DNA from 2 places in the Solibacillus sp. GQ1 genome. Region 2 is predicted to be linked to the other one. Evidence: predicted binding sites of a transcription regulator. Region 2 holds the regulator's gene; the other holds the start of a gene.
The links. The regulator LexA, encoded in region 2, represses DNA repair genes until DNA is damaged. The targets are predictions, from matches to a motif close to CGAACATATGTTCG.
Positions count from the first base shown of each region.

Region 1: the regulator LexA is predicted to act here: its motif matches at 3,922-3,935, upstream of recA (recombinase RecA).

Region 1 covers NZ_JCAXEX010000001.1:647,975-657,529, forward strand. Annotated here, with positions in the region: gene AC6CH1_RS03010 (DUF3388 domain-containing protein) at 1-736, shown strand, start outside; gene AC6CH1_RS03015 (helix-turn-helix domain-containing protein) at 785-1,687, shown strand; gene pgsA (CDP-diacylglycerol--glycerol-3-phosphate 3-phosphatidyltransferase) at 1,734-2,312, shown strand; gene AC6CH1_RS03025 (competence/damage-inducible protein A) at 2,591-3,850, shown strand; gene recA (recombinase RecA) at 4,017-5,093, shown strand; gene rny (ribonuclease Y) at 5,700-7,253, shown strand; gene AC6CH1_RS03040 (S-layer homology domain-containing protein) at 7,705-9,498, shown strand.
Region 2 covers NZ_JCAXEX010000001.1:2,027,161-2,036,715, reverse strand. Annotated here, with positions in the region: gene AC6CH1_RS10455 (MerR family transcriptional regulator) at 73-453, shown strand; gene glnA (type I glutamate--ammonia ligase) at 516-1,850, shown strand; gene AC6CH1_RS10445 (gamma-type small acid-soluble spore protein) at 1,973-2,518, opposite strand; gene AC6CH1_RS10440 (DNA alkylation repair protein) at 2,776-3,483, shown strand; gene AC6CH1_RS10435 (5' nucleotidase, NT5C type) at 3,563-4,108, shown strand; gene AC6CH1_RS10430 (gamma-glutamyl-gamma-aminobutyrate hydrolase family protein) at 4,224-4,919, shown strand; gene lexA (transcriptional repressor LexA) at 5,003-5,626, opposite strand; gene yneA (cell division suppressor protein YneA) at 5,787-6,134, shown strand; gene AC6CH1_RS10415 (YneB family resolvase-like protein) at 6,121-6,777, shown strand; gene AC6CH1_RS10410 (DUF896 domain-containing protein) at 6,842-7,078, shown strand; gene tkt (transketolase) at 7,218-9,212, shown strand; gene AC6CH1_RS10400 (DNA helicase) at 9,444-9,555, shown strand, end outside.

The DNA.
Region 1 (9,555 bases), 1.4 Mb from region 2:
AGGAGATATTGCATCGCTGTTAGGAATGCTTCGCGTTAATATTGTCTCGATTAACGGTGTGGATGAGGAGCATCGAGGAATGCTGTTGTCTACAGAGAACGAAGAATCTATCCAGCGTTTTATTTCAATCGTCTCAACAATGGAAAATATTAATGTAACAAGATTTCGTGAGCCAAAGCTGCGTGATCGATTGGCTGTTCGGCATGGACATTATATACCGAAAGATGCGGATGAAAAAAATACATTCCGGTTCGTACGTGACGAATTAGGAATTTTAGTTGATTTTATGGCCGAATTATTTAAAAAGGAAGGGCATAAATTAATTGGGATCCGTGGAATGCCGCGTGTAGGAAAAACAGAATCAATCGTTGCTGCAAGCGTGTGCGCGAATAAAAAATGGATTTTCATCTCTTCTACTATGATTAAACAAACTGTCCGCAATGCGTTAATGGGTGATGAGTTTAATGGGAATAATATTTTTATATTGGATGGTGCCGTGACACGTCGCTCGACGGATGAACGCCACCAGCAGTTAGTTCGGGAAATCATGGGTATGCCGACGATTAAAGTCATTGAGCATCCAGATCTGTTCGTACAGCATTCATCATATAAAATAGAAGATTTTGACTATATTATCGAATTGCGCCATGAACCGAATGAGGAAATAACATATGAAATTATCGAAAAGAATAATATGTTATCGAGTACAGACCATTTTGGCGGGTTTGGTTTTTAGTAAATAAGAGGGCTTAGTGCCATCTTTATTTGAATATATTAAAAGTAGGTGTTTTTTTTGACGGAACTAGGAGCTCGCTTGAAAGAGGCGAGATTAGCTAGAGGTTATAGTCTAGATGATTTGCAAAATATCACGAAAATCCAAAAACGTTATCTAATAGGAATCGAAGAAGGCAACTATACAATTATGCCTGGTTCTTTCTATGTACGTGCCTTCATTAAGCAGTATGCCGAAGCAGTTGGATTAGATGCGGATGAAGTATTAACTGAGTATCGAAAAGATATTCCGGAAATGCAAAAAGAAGAAGTCGCCCAATCATTCACACAAAGTCCGAGTCGCCGCAATATGAAAGCGACATCGAGCAATAAGATGATGGAAGCAATGCCGAAACTGATCGTTGCATTGTTTGCGATTGTCATTATTATCGTTATTACAACTCTATACTTCCAAAAAACGGGCAGTACGCCGGATGGAGGAGAAGAGGAGATTGAACCGATCGAATACGAACAAAATCCGAATTCAACACCAATAAAACCTGTTGAAGACAACGAAGAAAACACAGAAGATGACACTGAAGAAAATGTTGAGCCTGAAGAACCTGTCACAGACGAGCCTGAAGTAGCTCAAACCATCAGTGAAGGTGTTGTACAAGGCGAAGATTCAACATTTGAAGTATCAGGTACAGACAGTTTGAAGATTCGTGTTGAAGTAGCAGGTGATACATGGGTTGGTATTCGTAATGAAAACCGCCAAGAGCAAGTAAGCGCACGTGTCTACAAAGCTGGAGAAGTAGTAGAACATGATTCAACGGCAAACGGTTATGCACGTATTCGCTTAGGAAACTCAAAAGTGGCAAAAGTTTACGTAAATGATGTAGAATTAGCTTACGCACAAGATATGGTTTCTCAAAACGTGATTTTAAAATTAGTGAATGAAGGACAAGGAGAGTAGTCATCTTAAAAGATGGCTCTTTTCTTTAGACGAAAGGTGTTAACAAATGAACATTCCAAATAAGATTACAGTCTCGCGCATTTTATTAATCCCACTATTTGTGATTGTAATGATGTTTGATTTCGGTTGGGGAAATATGACGCTGTTTGGCGCGGAAATGCAAGTGAACTATTTTGTAGGGGCACTGATTTTCATTTTCGCTTCGGCAACGGACTGGGTAGATGGCTACTATGCCCGCAAATATAATTTAGTGACGAACTTAGGGAAGTTTTTGGACCCGCTTGCAGATAAGCTGCTCGTTTCTGCTGCCTTTATTTTATTGGTGGAAATCGACCTGGCACCTGCCTGGATTGTCATTATCATTATTTCGCGTGAGTTCGCGGTAACGGGACTTCGACTGATTTTAGCAGGACAAGGGGAAGTCGTAGCGGCGAACCAGCTTGGTAAAATTAAAACTTGGGCCCAAATCGTGGCGATTTCTGCATTAATTTTACACAATACGATTTTTACATTAGTTGGCATACCTTTTGATATGATTATGCTTTATGTAGCATTGTTCTTTACAGTATGGTCTGGGTGGGATTATTTCTATATAAACCGCCGTGCATTATTGGATTCAAAATAAATAAAATTTCTAAAACTAGGTTAGAATTTCTTTTAGGATAGGTAATAGTAATAAGTATCCATAAAAGATAGAACAAGACTCGTGAACGCGAGGAATGTTTTTCTAATCTAGTTTTTCTTTATTTTTACAGCAGTTGCCAAAACAACTGCTGTAAAAAAAGCCTCTGGCAGATGTCACAGATTTTCTAAAGGTACTTTTGAGTATACGCTAGAGCGTATACTCAAAAAATCTGGACTCCATTACGCCAAGGTGAAATTGATCTATAGGGGGTTTTAGGAATGAATGCAGAAATTATAGCGGTAGGATCAGAATTATTATTAGGACAAATCGCCAACACGAACGCGAAATTTATTTCGAGCCAGCTTTCGGAACTTGGCATTAATGTGTATTATCATACAGTTGTGGGAGATAACGAGGCGCGGCTTTTAGAGGCAATCAAAATTGCGGAACAGCGCGCGGATGTAATTATCTTCTCAGGTGGTTTAGGTCCGACGAAGGATGATTTAACGAAAGAAGCAATTGCGAAACATTTGAATCGTACATTAGTATTTGATGAAACGGCGCTGTTTGCAATTGAAGAGTTCTTCTCGAAGCAAAGACGACCAATGACGGAAAATAACCGGAAACAGGCACTTGTACTGGATGGCTGTGATGTATTGCTGAACCAGCATGGCATGGCACCGGGGATGTTTTTGAAGGAAAACGACCGTATTTATATTTTACTGCCGGGTCCGCCAAAAGAACTTGAGCCGATGTTCCAATATGAAACGAAACCAAAATTGGCAGCACTTCTACATGACGGTGGGGTTATTTTATCGCATGTACTGCGCTTTTACGGTATCGGTGAAGCAGATCTGGAAACCCGCATACAGCATATTTTGGAGGAACAGACAAATCCAACTGTTGCCCCGCTTGCTTCAGACGGTGAAGTAACACTGCGTATTACTGCAAAAGCTCAGAATGAACCACAGGCATTCCGTTTGATTGAATTGAAGAAACGTGAAATTCTCGATATTGTCGGGGAATACTATTACGGTGTAAATGATGAATCATTAGGCTTCAAGCTTGTACAAATGCTTCTGGAGAATGAGTTAACGGTTTCCGCTGCCGAAAGTTTAACGGCCGGTCTGTTCCAGTCGGAGCTGGCAGAAGTTCCGGGTGTGGGGTCCGCATTAATCGGCGGTGTCGTAACATATACGAAAGAAGCGAAGATCAAACATCTCGGTATTTCCGGTGAACTGCTGGATGAATACGGAATCGTCAGCAGTGAATGTGCTGCAGCAATGGCGACACAAGTCCGCGAAAAGTTCGGTACAGATATTGGAGTTGGACTGACGGGGGCAGCTGGACCGGGGGATCATGACGGACAGCCTGCAGGATCGATCTGGGTCGGTATTAAGATCGGTGACAGAGAGCCATTAACGTACCGACTGCAATTAACCGGCTCAAGAAATACAAACCGGATTCGCGCGGTGAAGTTTACGTTCAGCTATTTAATGAGGGAATTGGCGAATCAAGGGTACAAAAAGCTGATTTAATTGTCGGTTTCTTTTGGTAAAGGCGATTTGATCACTGATTTAAAGGCATTTAGAAACATTCAAATAAAATGCGAAAATATGTTCGCTTTTTTCTTGAATGTTATCTCATTAGCAAGTATAATAGAGACATAAGTTAAATAAAGCTTTTTCTTAAGGAGGAAATAGTTTGAGCGATCGTAAAGCAGCATTAGATATGGCGTTAAAACAAATAGAAAAACAATTCGGTAAAGGTTCTGTCATGAAACTGGGTGAAAACTCAAACCGTCATATGGAGACAACTTCATCAGGCTCTATCGCAATTGATGCAGCATTAGGTATAGGCGGCTACCCGCGCGGACGTATTGTAGAAGTTTACGGACCGGAATCATCTGGTAAAACAACAGTTACATTACATGCCATCGCAGAAATTCAGGCAAACGGCGGTACGGCAGCGTTTATCGATGCTGAGCACGCACTTGACCCGGTATATGCACAAAAATTAGGCGTTAACATTGACGAATTATTATTATCACAGCCGGATACAGGTGAACAAGCACTTGAAATCGCGGAAGCATTAGTACGTTCTGGTGCGATCGATATTATCGTAATCGACTCTGTAGCAGCATTAGTACCAAAAGCAGAGATCGAAGGCGAAATGGGTGACTCGCACATGGGTCTTCAAGCGCGTTTAATGTCTCAGGCATTACGTAAATTATCAGGTGTTATTAACAAATCGAATACGCTTGCTATTTTCATCAACCAAGTTCGTGAAAAAATCGGTGTTATGTTCGGTAACCCGGAAACAACAACAGGTGGACGTGCTCTTAAATTCTACTCTTCTATCCGTTTAGAAGTACGTCGCGGTGAAGCGATTAAGCAGGGAACAGAAATTATCGGGAACAAAACGAAAATCAAAGTTGTAAAAAATAAAGTAGCGCCACCATTCCGTACAGCGGAAGTTGATATTATGTACGGTGAAGGGATTTCAAAAGAAGGCGAAATCGTCGACATCGGTGCAGAACTGGACATCATCCAAAAAAGCGGTTCTTGGTATTCTTACAACAGCGAACGAATCGGCCAAGGTCGTGAAAATGTAAAACAATTCTTCAAAGAAAACCCTGCAATGAAAGAAGAAGTAACAGAAAAAATCCGTCAACACTTCGGTATCGGCGAACTAGGCTACACAATCGGCGCCAATGATACAACAGGCGAAGAAGAACTGGACGAACTAGAATTATTCGAAGACGAAAAAGAAAAAGAATAATGTTACAGACCCAAGCGGAGTAATTTGCTTGGGTTTTTGTTTTTGTTGGGGGTATGGATTTTGTTCAAAGTATTGCTGATGGGGTATGCCAGGGATTTTATTAGAACAAATATGCGGTTTATTAGAAGAACTCTGAGTGATATTAGAAGATTTGAAGAGGATATTTAAAGATCGGGAACACTTATTAGAAGAAGTGCAGGATATATTAGGGAATCAAAAGTTTATTAGAACAAATAAAAATATATTAGAACATTTTAAGATTTATTAGAACTTCCGGCCGCCAGCAGCGCCTCAGCTGGATATATTTTGGTAAAATTAGGTTATACTAAACCACAGGGTCCACAAGCTCTCTCCAATAACACCAAACCTTATTTAGAAAATTTTAGGATACACTAAACCCTATCACCACCACCAAACCAACTCAACCAAAAAATATAAAAAACCCCTTAAACCATGGCTATTCTTGACATACCTTATTTTGAACTATACAATTAAAATGTATAATTTCTAAATTTTGAAATGAATAGGCGGTATGTTTGAACAATTCAGATATATTGTGCCAACTAAGAGAACATCAGACATATATAGGCATAGGAGGGAAACGATATGGAAATGATACTCCCTGCTTTGCTAGGATTCGCTGTCGGTGTCGCTGTTATCTATTTCTACATGAAAAACGTGAATGAATCAAAAGTGACTGGTGCAAAGCATGTTGCCGAGCAAATCGTGGAAGACGCGAAACGTGAAGCAGATGCACTTAAAAAGGAAGCACTGCTTGAAGCAAAGGATGAAACTCACAAATTTCGAACTGAAGCGGAAAATGACATTCGTGACCGTCGTGGAGAGCTTCAGAAACAAGAGAACCGTTTATTGCAAAGAGAAGAAAACCTTGACCGCAAAGATGATACTCTGAACAAAAGAGAGATAAGCTTAGAGCGTAAAGAAGAAGCTCTAGCTAGCAGACAACAGCATATTGAACAGATGGAAAGCAAAGTAGAACAACTTGTTGCAAGTCAAAAAACTGAGCTTGAGCGCATTGCAGCTCTTACGCGCGAAGAAGCGAAAGAGGTTATCTTGAAGGAAGTTGAAAACGAACTTTCTACAGATATCGCTGTAATGACGAAAGAATCGGAATTGCGTGCAAAAGAAGAATCAGACAAAAAGGCTCGAGAAATTTTATCACTTGCATTACAACGCTTTGCAGCTGACCATGTTGCAGAAACAACAGTGTCCGTTGTAAATCTGCCGAATGATGAGATGAAAGGCCGTATCATTGGTCGTGAAGGCCGTAACATCCGTACATTAGAAACGCTTACAGGTATCGATTTAATTATTGATGATACACCTGAAGCAGTTATTTTATCCGGCTTTGATCCGATCCGCCGTGAAACAGCTCGTCTCGCATTGGAAAAACTAGTTCAAGATGGTCGTATTCACCCGGCACGTATCGAAGAAATGGTTGAAAAATCTCGCCGTGAAGTGGATGAGCAAATCCGCGAAACTGGTGAGCAAACAACATTCGAAGTAGGTATTCATAACCTGCATCCGGATTTAATGAAAATCCTTGGTCGTATGAAATACCGTACAAGCTATGGTCAAAATGTATTGAAACACTCAATCGAAGTAGCCCACTTAGCAGGATTACTTGCTGCTGAACTAGGCGAAGATGTAACATTGGCGCGTCGTGCAGGTTTACTGCATGATATCGGTAAAGCAATTGACCATGAAGTCGAAGGAAGCCACGTTGAAATCGGTGTGGAACTGGCAACGAAGTATAAAGAACACCCAGTTGTTATTAACTCAATTGCTTCCCATCACGGTGACACAGAAGCAACTTCAGTTATCGCCGTACTTGTAGCAGCAGCCGATGCATTATCAGCAGCTCGTCCAGGTGCCCGCAGTGAAACACTGGAAAACTATATTCGCCGCCTTGAAAAGCTGGAAGAAATTTCGGAAAGCTATGACGGCGTTGAAAAATCATTCGCGATTCAAGCAGGTCGTGAAGTACGTATCATCGTACAACCTGAAAAAATCGATGATCTTGCATCACATCGTTTAGCACGAGATATCCGCAAACGTATTGAAGAAGAACTCGATTACCCAGGTCACATTAAAGTGACAGTTATTCGTGAAACACGTTCAGTGGAGTATGCGAAGTAATTAACTTACTAACAATTGAAAATCCTTAAACTTTAGAATAAAAGACACCCAATTTTCTCTGTGAGGGAAAGGGGTGTCTTTTTGTATTTCTCTTAGAGGGTTTCAAGAATATTGTTTTATTATGGGAAATTTAGGCGATATAAAAGAAGTGAGGTGCCCAATTTAGACGAAGAGTTGGTTAATTAAGCGGAGATTTTCCTTAGATATGTAAATTGTGTCCAATTTCTTCATTCTAATTGTACAATTAGTCAGTTCGTTACATAGTGATTTATTCTTATAAAATATTTCTTAATGCTATTTAAATGCTAAATTCTTATTGTAATTAAATTATTTTAGAGTATTATAAATAGTATTATATTATTATTTAAAAAGAAAATTGTGCAAATATTTCCACCTTTCAAATCGCTATGATATAATCGGCATATCTTGATAAAAAAATGGAGGTTTATACATGAAAAAACAATCTTATAAAAAATTGTTCAATGTAGCATTAACTACCACTCTAGCAGCTGGTGCAGTTGTAGCAGTAGCACCACAAGCGCAGGCGGCAATCAGCTTCAAAGACGTAAAAGAAACAAACTCGCACTATGAAAACATCATGAATCTAGCGGAGCGCGGTATTATCCGCGGTTATGAAGACGGTACATTCCGTCCGGGAGATTCAATCAAACGCGGTAACGCAGCACACATTATTGCAGAAATCATCGGTCTAGACACTAAAAACGTTAAAAACCCTAACTTCAAAGATATTTCTACGAAAAACTCAAACTACGGTGCAATTGCAGCATTAGCAAATGCGGGCATTATTAACGGTTTCGAAGACGGTACATACCGTGCGAACGATATGCTAACACGCGGTCAAATGGCTAAAATTATTGACAACGCATTTAAATTAGCTTCAAATGACGAAGCGCTTCCATTTACAGACGTACAAAATTCTCAATATAAAGAACATATTGCTGCATTATATGCTAACAACGTAACAACTGGTAAAACACCAACGTTCTTTGATGCAAAATCAAATGTAACACGCGCTCAATTATCATCTTTCGTAGTGCGCGCTGAAAAAGCAGCAGCTACACCAGCACCAGGCACGCCAACAGTTGAAGAAGGCGTATTTACTGTAGGTTCAGTAGTTGGGAACACAGTGAAAATTGGAAATGAAGATTTCGAAGTTTCAACAGAATTAGCAGCTGTATTTAATGCAGACAACGCTGCAGCATTACAAGATTCTGTTGTAACACTTGTTGTTGAATACGCACCTGAGACAGTAGCATCTACAACACCAGTATTTGCAAAAGGTAAAGGTAAAATCGTAGGCATCAAAACGTTAAAATTAGTAAAAGACAATACAAGCTTTAATCCAAAAGGATTCAAGATTGCTAAAATTGAAGCTGCAGCTAAATCACTTACATTAGTAAATGTTAAAGCTGATAACCTTGAGCTTCCAGCAAACAGCTCTGTAACAATTTCAGGCGGTGAGATTGCTAATTTAGTAGTAGCTGATGATGCAGCTGTTACATTAAATAACACTGCAGTTACTACACTTGAAGTAAAAGGCGACGGCAAAATTACAATCGGTGAAGGTACAACCCTTACTACTGTAGTTCTTGAAAAGGGCAAAACTTTAGCTGATGTTGTAACAAACTATGAAGCAGTAAAATCTCAATTAGCGAATGTTAAAGTAGTAGAATCTGATGGTACAGTTGTAACACCACCAGTAACTCCTCCAGTAACACCACCAGTTGGAGGCGGCGGTGGAGGTTCTACACCACCTACACCACCAGTTATTACTGAGCAACAAAAACAAGAATATATCTCTAGTTTAAATGCAAAATTAAACGGACTATCAGTTGCCGGTGTTGATAGTATCGTTTCAAATGATACTGCTGTAACAATTACTGCTTCTCCAAGTATTAATAAAACTCAATTAGCAACTGTGTCTAATGATATTATTAGTAACTTTATGGGTCTGGGAACAACAGCATTACTAGATTCAGTAACAATCGGTGGAGGAATTTATACTCAAAATAGCCCGTTGGATTTAGAAGCAATCGCGATTGATTTGGCAGTTGCACTTGGTATTAACGGACAGGAAGCTGCAAATGTAAACAATTTAGGTGGTAACTTACCAATTTGGGACGCATTAAGCAAAAGCTCTTATTCAGGTAACATTACATTAACATTTAAAGACGGCTCTTCAACTCCAGTATCTATTACTTTAGAAGAAGGCACTGTTCAATAAAATAAACAACAAAATTCCCTAGAGCGAAAGTTCTGGGGAATTTCATTAAAAAAAGGA
Region 2 (9,555 bases):
GTGAGTTTTTCTGACATACATTTGACATTGTAAATAACAAGTCGTAATATAGCGATAAGGGAGGTGAATTAAATGAGTAGTGAAATTCGACGTTCAATGCCACTATTATCGATAAGTATCGTCATGCAACTAACGGATCTGACAGCAAGACAAATCCGTTATTATGAAGAGCATGATTTAATTCAGCCGCACCGGACAGAAGGAAATCGACGGATGTTTTCTTTAAATGATGTCGATACTTTACTTGAAATCAAAGATATGCTTGAGCAGGGTATTAATATGGCAGGTATCAAAAAAGTGTTTGCTTTGAAAAATGATCCGGCCGCCCAACAAGCGAGCAAAGAAATTTCAGATTCGGACTTACGAAAAATTTTACGTGAAGAAATGCGCCAAGCACAGCGCATGCAAAAAACATCTATTCGACAAGGGGATTTATCACGCTTTTACCAATAGTGTGTAAATTATAAAAGATCGAGTAAAATCGGTACTGAACAAATTTAGGAGTGTGGAATTTAGTGGGCAAATATACAAAAGACGATATTAAACGTCTAGTAGAAGAACAGCAAGTAAAATTCATTCGTTTACAGTTTACAGATATTTTAGGAACAATTAAAAACGTAGAAATTCCTGTAAGCCAACTAGATAAAGCATTGGACAATAAAATGATGTTTGATGGTTCATCAATCGAAGGTTTTGTGCGTATTGAAGAATCAGATATGTACTTATATCCTGATTATGATTCATTTATGATTTTCCCATGGACTGCTGAAAAAGGGAAAGTAGCACGTTTCATCTGTGATATTTACAATCCGAACGGTACACCATTTGCAGGAGATCCACGTAACAACCTGAAACGTGTATTAAAGGAAATGGAAGAGCTAGGATTCACAGATTTCAACTTAGGGCCAGAACCGGAATTTTTCTTATTTAAACTGGATGCAAAAGGCGAGCCAAGCTTGGAAGTTAATGACCACGGGGGTTATTTCGACTTAGCACCGACAGATTTAGGTGAAAACTGCCGTCGTGATATCGTATTAGAACTAGAAGAAATGGGCTTTGAAATTGAAGCATCTCACCATGAGGTTGCACCGGGACAACATGAAATTGACTTTAAATATGCGGATGCAATTACAGCTTGCGACAATATCCAAACATTTAAATTAGTTGTTAAAACAATTGCACGTAAACACGGTTTACACGCAACATTCATGCCAAAACCTTTATTCGGTGAAGCCGGATCAGGAATGCACTTCAACGTTTCGTTATTTAAAGGAAAAGAAAACGCCTTTTTTGATGAGTCTACTGAATTAGGTCTTTCTGAAACAGCGATGCAATTCATGGCAGGTGTACTTAATCATGTTCAAGGCTTTACTGCAATTACAAACCCGACAGTAAACTCTTATAAACGTTTAGTACCAGGTTATGAAGCACCATGTTACGTAGCATGGTCTGCACAAAATCGTTCACCTTTAATACGTATTCCTTCTTCTCGCGGAGTTTCAACACGTGTAGAAGTTCGTTCGGTCGATCCATCAGCTAACCCATATTTGGCGATGGCAGTAATTTTAGAGGCTGGTCTGGAAGGGATTCGTAAAAAATCAACGCCACCACCAGCAATTAACCGCAACATTTATGTAATGAGCGAAGAAGAGCGTAAAGCAAACGGCATTGATAACCTGCCTGCAGCTTTAGACGACGCTTTAAACTTACTTGCAAAAGATGAAGTTGTTCAACGAGCATTAGGCAACCACATCTATGCTAACTTTAAAGAAGCAAAAGAAATCGAATTCGACATGTACCGTTCTACTGTCCATCAGTGGGAACGCGACCAATATATGAAGATGTACTAAGAGAAAGCGCTGGAGTTAAAATTCCAGCGTTTTTTTTATAGGTATACATATTATTTAAAATTATAACCAATATAATTTTGAACTAAAAAAACCGGCAATAAAAATTGCCGGTTCAATATTTTTTATTTATTGCCGTTTTGGAATTTGTTCTTACCAAATTGACCCGATGCTTGTTGTTTTTTAGCTTCGGCCTGCTGGTTTTGCTGTTTCACTTGGTTAACATCTGTTTCCATGCCAAACTCAGCGCTCATTGAAGAAAGCTTCTTCTGTAAACCGCTGTTTGCGAACAAACCGGAAGATTGTTGCTTTTTGGCTTCGGCCTGCTGGTTTTGCTGTTTTACTTGGTTAACATCTGTTTCCATGCCAAATTCGGCGTTCATGGAAGAGAAGTTTTTCTGTAAACCATTATTCGCGAACAATCCAGAAGATTGTTGCTTTTTGGCTTCAGCTTGCTGGTTTTGCTGCTTCACTTGGTTTACGTTAGTTTCCATCCCGAATTCAGCATTCAAGGAACTTGATTGCTTTTGTAAACCGCTGTTTGCAAACAAACCGGAAGATTGTTGCTTTTTAGCTTCAGCTTTTTGGTTTTGCTGTTTTACTTGATTAACGTCCGTTTCCATACCGAATTCGACGTTTTTATTATTGATGTTGTTTTTATTTTTTGACATCAATATCACCTCCTGAGATTATTCTGTTCAGAGGTTGTTTTATTATTCGGTTAAATAATTTGCCAATTTTTTTATTAAAGTACAGGGCAACAATAAAAGGACACTGAAGCTTGAGTGTATGTCGCCGTATATATCCCGTAAATACTGTTTTAAATGAAATATTTACTAGCAAGCTTATTGAGAAGAACGCTAGGTATGTTTGGCGATTAAATCATATAATAGTATAAGACAAAAATAATAATAAAAAGGAGGAAATTATGAAACTCGATACAATGATGCAAGAGTTAGAAGCACTTGGGAAAGAGCGTACAAAAAAGATTTATATGTCCAATGGGGCTAAGGAGCCGTTGTTCGGTGTAACGATTGGCTCGATGAAACCGTATGTAAAACAAATAAAAATAGACCAGGAACTGGCCGAACAGCTCTATGCTACAGGCAACTATGATGCTATGTATTTCGCAGGAATTATTGCGGATCCGAATGCAATGACTGAGGAAGATTATGACCGCTGGATGGAACAGGCCTATTTCTATATGATTTCGGATTATGTTGTGGCAGTAACTCTGGCGGAATCTGATATTGCGCAAGAAGTAAGCGATAAGTGGATTGCCAGTGGTGAGGATCTGAAAATGTCGGCAGGGTGGCATTGCTACTGCTGGCTTCTCGGCAATCGTAAAGATGAGGAATTTTCAAAGGAAAAGTTAATGGACATGCTCGAGTATGTAAAACAAAATATCCGTCAAGCACCGCAGCGCACACAGGTGGCGATGAACAATTTTGTCATGACAGTCGGTGTTTCATTTAAACCTTTACATGATGAGGCAGTGCAAATTGCAAATGAGATCGGACCAATTGAAACGAAACGGGAAGGGAAAAAACCGGGTTTGCTTCATGCTTATGAGGAAATTGAAAAACAGGTGGAAAAAGGGCGAATCGGTTTTAAACGTAAATATGTACGTTGTTAATTGTAAAGAGTTATACCTTGTTTTTTCACAATACAATTGTATAAACTAAAATTATGGGAATTTCAAGGAGGCTTATTACATGAAAAAAAGTATTGCTATCGATATGGACCAGGTACTAGCTGATTTTTATTCGAAATTACGTGTGACATATAACGAAAATTTCGGAACAAATTTTACAGATGAAGAGTTTCTTCTGACGACACAGCGCGATTTGCCTCGAGAAGATGCGAAGAAATTATTTGCAATATTAAATGAGCCTGACTATTTCAGAGATTTAAAAGTACTGGATGAAGATGCGATTAAAGTCATTCAAGAGTTGCAGGAACATTATGAAATTTTTATTGCGACAGCTGCAATGGATGTACCGGGTTCATTTACAGCGAAATACGACTGGTTAATGGAGCATTTACCCTTTATTAAAACACAGAACATTGTGTTTTGCGGAAATAAAGCGGTAATACATACCGATTATTTAATTGATGACAGCCCACGCCAACTCGCAGCATTCAAAGGGACAGGTATATTGTATTCGATGCCGTACAATCGATCAGAAGAAGGTTTCATGCGTGTTCATAACTGGAAAGAAATTAAACAGTATTTTATAAAACAAATGGAAAGTGTTTAATAAGTAAAGGGTTGCGATTCTGCAATCCTTTTTTATTTTTGTAGTCATTTCGTATAACGCAATAGTATAATTTAAATTATTGGAATTATCTATAAATTATAAGGGGATAAAAAGAATGAAACCGATTATTGGATTAACAATGTATGATTTTGACAAGAAGTTGGATATTAATAACACGTATTTAATTTCAATTGAACAAGCGGGAGGTATACCGATTTGTATACCGAATGCTACAGAAGAAAACGTAAATGAGTTATTAGATCTAATTGATGGCCTCGTATTAATTGGTGGAGCGGATATAGATCCATTGTTGTTTAATGAAGAACCGCACCGTCATATCGGAAGTGTTGTACGGAAACGTGATGACAGCGATCTTTTATTGATGAATGAAGCCTATAAAAGACAAATGCCGGTTCTCGGTATTTGCCGCGGACAACAGATTATGAATGTCGCATTCGGGGGGAAGATAATTCAGGATATACCCTCACAAGTAGTGAACACAATTTTACATAAACAGCCTTCAAAGCGAGGGGAACTGGCACATACCGTTGAAGTAAAGACACCTAAATTTAAAGAGATTTTTAAAGAAGACTCATTCCGTGTAAATACATTTCATCATCAATCGGTTGGAAAGCTAGGGAAAGGGCTCGTTGTTTCGGCACTTGCTAAGGACGGCATCATTGAAGGGATTGAACATGAATCGCATCCATATTGTGTCGCGGTGCAATGGCATCCGGAAGAATTGGCTCCGAACGGTGATGTTTATGCACAGCGCTTATTTAATAGTTTTGTAGAAGCATGCAATAAATAACGAAAGGCTTAGTCGTTCGCGGCTGAGCTTTTTATTTTGTAAATAAAAAACTTGCCGATTCTATTAGAATGGCAAGTTGATGATTAATGGATATTTCGATAGAGGCCGACCACTTTACCTAAAATAGAAACTTGGTTGACAATGATTGGTTCCATTGAGCTATTTTCAGGCTGTAAACGGAAATGAGTTTTTTCTTTGTAAAAGCGCTTAACAGTTGCTTCATCGTCTTCCGTCATTGCTACGACAATCTCTCCATTGTTCGCAGTAGACGTTTTTTTAACGATCACATAATCCCCATTTAAAATCCCGGCTTCAATCATGGATTCTCCCATAATCTCAAGCATAAATAATTCCTCTTCCGGTGAGCCGTAAGCATCCGGCAACGGGAAATATTCCTGGATATCCTCGATTGCAGAAATAGGCAGACCAGCTGTAACTTTACCGATCAGCGGAACATGAATAACACCTTGTTTTGCGATATTCATCTCTTCCTGATCCAATATTTCAATGGCACGCGGCTTTGTAGGATCACGGCGGATAAGCCCTTTACTTTCTAAACGAGCTAAATGCCCGTGGACAGTTGAACTGGAAGCTAAACCTACTGCTTCTCCAATTTCGCGAACTGATGGCGGATAGCCTTTAGCACGAACTTCCTCTTTTATAAAAGTTAGAATAGCTTGCTGCCGCTTTGAAATTTTTTGTGTCAACTAACTCACCTCTTTATCATGCTATTTTTCTTAAAGTAAGTATAGCAGTATGCGAACATGAATGCAAACATAAGTTCGAAAAAACGGTTGACAAAAACATACGTTCGTATTATTATGAGAACAAACATTCCGAACGTACATTCGAAAGAGGGTTTTTCAAATGAAAAGAGTTAAATTAAATGGCTTCACATCAATGTTTCTACTATTCTCTGTACTTATGATTGCTTTATTCATGATGCAGGATGATAAAATTGAATTATACGAACACGTAAGCATAGAGCATGGCGATACTTTATGGTCGTTGGCAGAACAATATCGTGGTAAAATGGCTAAGCATGATTGGATCAATGAAGTAAAAAAGGAAAACGGAATGCTGGATGAAAAAGTTGTTTTAGGACAAGTATTGGTTGTGCCTGTAGAAAAAGATTCACAATACATAGCTCAGCTGAATGAATCCTCCGATATGCAATTGATTAAAGTAGCGAGAGGGAACAATGATAAAAACTAAAGCAGTGATCTATTGCCGTGTCAGTACGGATAAAAATACACAAGAAACATCGCTAGTGCGTCAGCAGGAGGAGCTGACAAAATACGCAAAATCATTCGGCTATAAAGATGTGGAGATTTTCATGGACCAGCATAGTGGATATGATGTCGATCGAGACGGATTACTCGACATGCTTGACTACATGAAAGAGTACGGTATTAAAGCATTATTTGTACAGGATGAAACCCGTTTAGGGCGAGGGAATGCCCGTATGGCAGTGCTGCACCTCCTGCAAAAATATGAAGCGACAGTATATACATTGAATGATGCAGGTCCTGTCGTATTAAACGAAATGGATACAATGCTGCTCGAAATTTTAGCGATTGTCGAAGAGTATCAGCGTCGTATGCATAATGCAAAAATCCGCCGGGGAATGCGCCGCGCTGTAGAAAATGGCTACCAGCCGCAAAATAATTTGAAAAACCGCGGTAATATTGAAGGGCGTGAACGAAAAGAAGTGCCTGTCGAAGAAATTGTTCAACTGCGTCAGAAAGGCTTAACCTTTGCAGAAATTGCTACGACTTTGTCTGGCTTGGGCATTTCTATCAGTAAAGCGACCGTACATAGAAGATATATTGAATATATGGAGCGACTTGAAGAGTAAACACTTGTTTTCAAGTCGTTTTTTTTATACCTTTGTAGTAGGTAGGAAGAAAGGTGAGATTCAAATGTTATCAAAAGAAAAATTAGCTCGCATTAACGAGCTTTCTAAATTAGCGAGAGAAGGTAAATTGACGGAAGAGCAGGCGAAGGAACGTACAGCGCTGCGCAAAGAATATTTAGATACTTTCCGTACTACAATGCGTGATACAATCGAGCATGTAAAAGTAATTGATGAAGAAGGCAATGATGTGACACCTGAAAAATTAAAACAAATTAAATCACAGAAGAAATTCTTAAACTAATAACATTTCATTAATATGTCACATTTAATATAAAGTATGACATATTTTATAGGACGTTTTTAGAAATTATTGTTTTCTTGTGAAAATTTGTCTACACTATAAAATGTATAAATATCGTACGAGGAAAGGATGTCACATAATGACACAACAGATGGATCAGTTAGCAATTAACGCAATCCGTACACTATCAATCGACGCAATTGAAAAAGCAAATTCAGGTCACCCAGGTTTACCAATGGGTGCTGCACCTATGGCCTATACATTGTGGACGAAGCATTTACGCCATAACCCTCAAAATCCTAATTGGTATAACCGCGACCGTTTTGTATTATCAGCTGGACATGGATCCATGCTTTTATATAGTTTATTGCATCTAGGTGGCTACGGTTTAGAGTTGGAAGAAATCAAAAACTTCCGTCAATGGAATTCAAAAACACCGGGACATCCTGAATATGGTCATACAGTTGGTGTAGAAGCGACAACTGGTCCATTAGGACAAGGTATTGCAATGTCAGTAGGTATGGCTATGGCTGAACGTCACTTGTCAGCAACATACAACAAGCCAGGTAAAGACATTGTAGACCACTATACATTTGCACTATGCGGTGACGGTGATTTAATGGAAGGTGTTGCTGCAGAAGCAATTTCTCTTGCAGGTCACTTAAAATTGGATAAATTAATTGTACTATATGATTCAAATGATATTTCACTTGATGGTGATTTAGAAAAGTCATTCTCGGAAAACATCCAAAAACGTTTCGAATCATACGGCTGGAACTATTTAAAAGTTGCAGACGGTACAGATATCGTGGAAATTAATTCAGCTATTGAAAAAGCGAAACAAAATACTGGCGGCCCAACTGTAATCGAAGTGAAAACTGTTATCGGTTTTGGTTCTCCTAACAAATCTGGTAAAGCAGATTCACATGGTGCGCCACTAGGATTTGATGAAGTTACTTTAACAAAAGCTGCATACGCTTGGGAACATGAGCCATTCTTCGTTCCAACTGAAGTATATGATACATTTAAAGCAGCTAGCGAAGTACAAGGTGTACAAGCAGAAGCAGCATGGAATGAATTATTCGAAAGCTACAAAAACGAATATCCAGAACTGGCTGCACAATTTGTAAACGCAATGGAAAACAAATTACCGGAGAACTTTGCATCTGAGTTACCTGTATATGAAGCAGGTACTGCAGTAGCTACTCGTTCATCATCTGGTGATGCAATCAATGCAATTGCAAAAACAACACCATCATTCTTCGGTGGTTCTGCTGACTTGGCAGGATCAAACAAGACAACTATTAAAGGCGCTGGCGATTTCTTTGCAGAAACTCCGGAAGGCCGTAACATTTGGTTTGGTGTTCGTGAATTTGCAATGGGCGCTGCACTGAACGGTATGGCATTACATGGCGGTTTAAACGTATTTGGCGGTACTTTCTTTGTATTCTCTGACTATGTACGTCCAGCAATTCGTTTATCTGCATTAATGGGATTACCTGTAACATATGTGTTTACACATGACTCAATTGCAGTAGGGGAAGATGGTCCTACACATGAGCCAGTTGAGCATTTAGCATCATTACGTGCAATGCCGAATCTTTCTGTTATCCGTCCTGCAGATGCAAATGAATCTGTAGCTGCATGGAAATTAGCTGTAGAGAGCAAATCAACGCCAACTGTATTAGTATTATCTCGTCAAAACTTGCCGGTATTGGATCTTGCGACAGAGACAGTATACGATGGTGTTGAAAAAGGTGCTTATGTCGTTTCAGCTTCATCTAAAGAAACTCCGGATGCCCTGTTAATTGCAACAGGTTCTGAAGTTGGCTTGGCAGTAGAAGCTAAAAAGGCACTACTTGCAGAAGGAATTGATGCATCTGTTGTATCAATGCCATCAATGGACCGCTTTGAAAAACAGTCCAAGGAATACAAAGAATCTGTATTACCAAAAGCTGTGACGAAGCGTTTAGCAATTGAAATGGGTGCATCACTTGGCTGGCATAAATATGTTGGCTTTGAAGGCGATGTATTGGCAATCGATAAATTTGGTGCATCGGCTCCAGAGAAAATTGTGTTAAAAGAATACGGCTTCACAGTAGAAAATGTAGTTGCGAAAGTAAAAGCACTTTAATTCGAAGCTCAAAATGTCACTTGTCTACTATGGCAAGTGGCATTTTTTTATTTCTAAATCAATCGGAAGCCCGACTTATTGTATAGGTGACAAGAAAAAAGCTTTGGCAAAAAGAGCTGAATTCAGATACAATAGGCCCATACAGATAATAGGATAACGTGCGATTTTACTGAAGGAATGGTACGATAATAAAGAAATATGGAAGTATCAGATGAAGGATGTGGATGAATCATGACAGCAGAAAATAAGCAAAAAGAAATTACTACATATATCGAACAGACACTTTATTTCCTATCGAATAAAGCGGATCTTGAAAAATTCCAAACAATGCTTCAAAAAAATA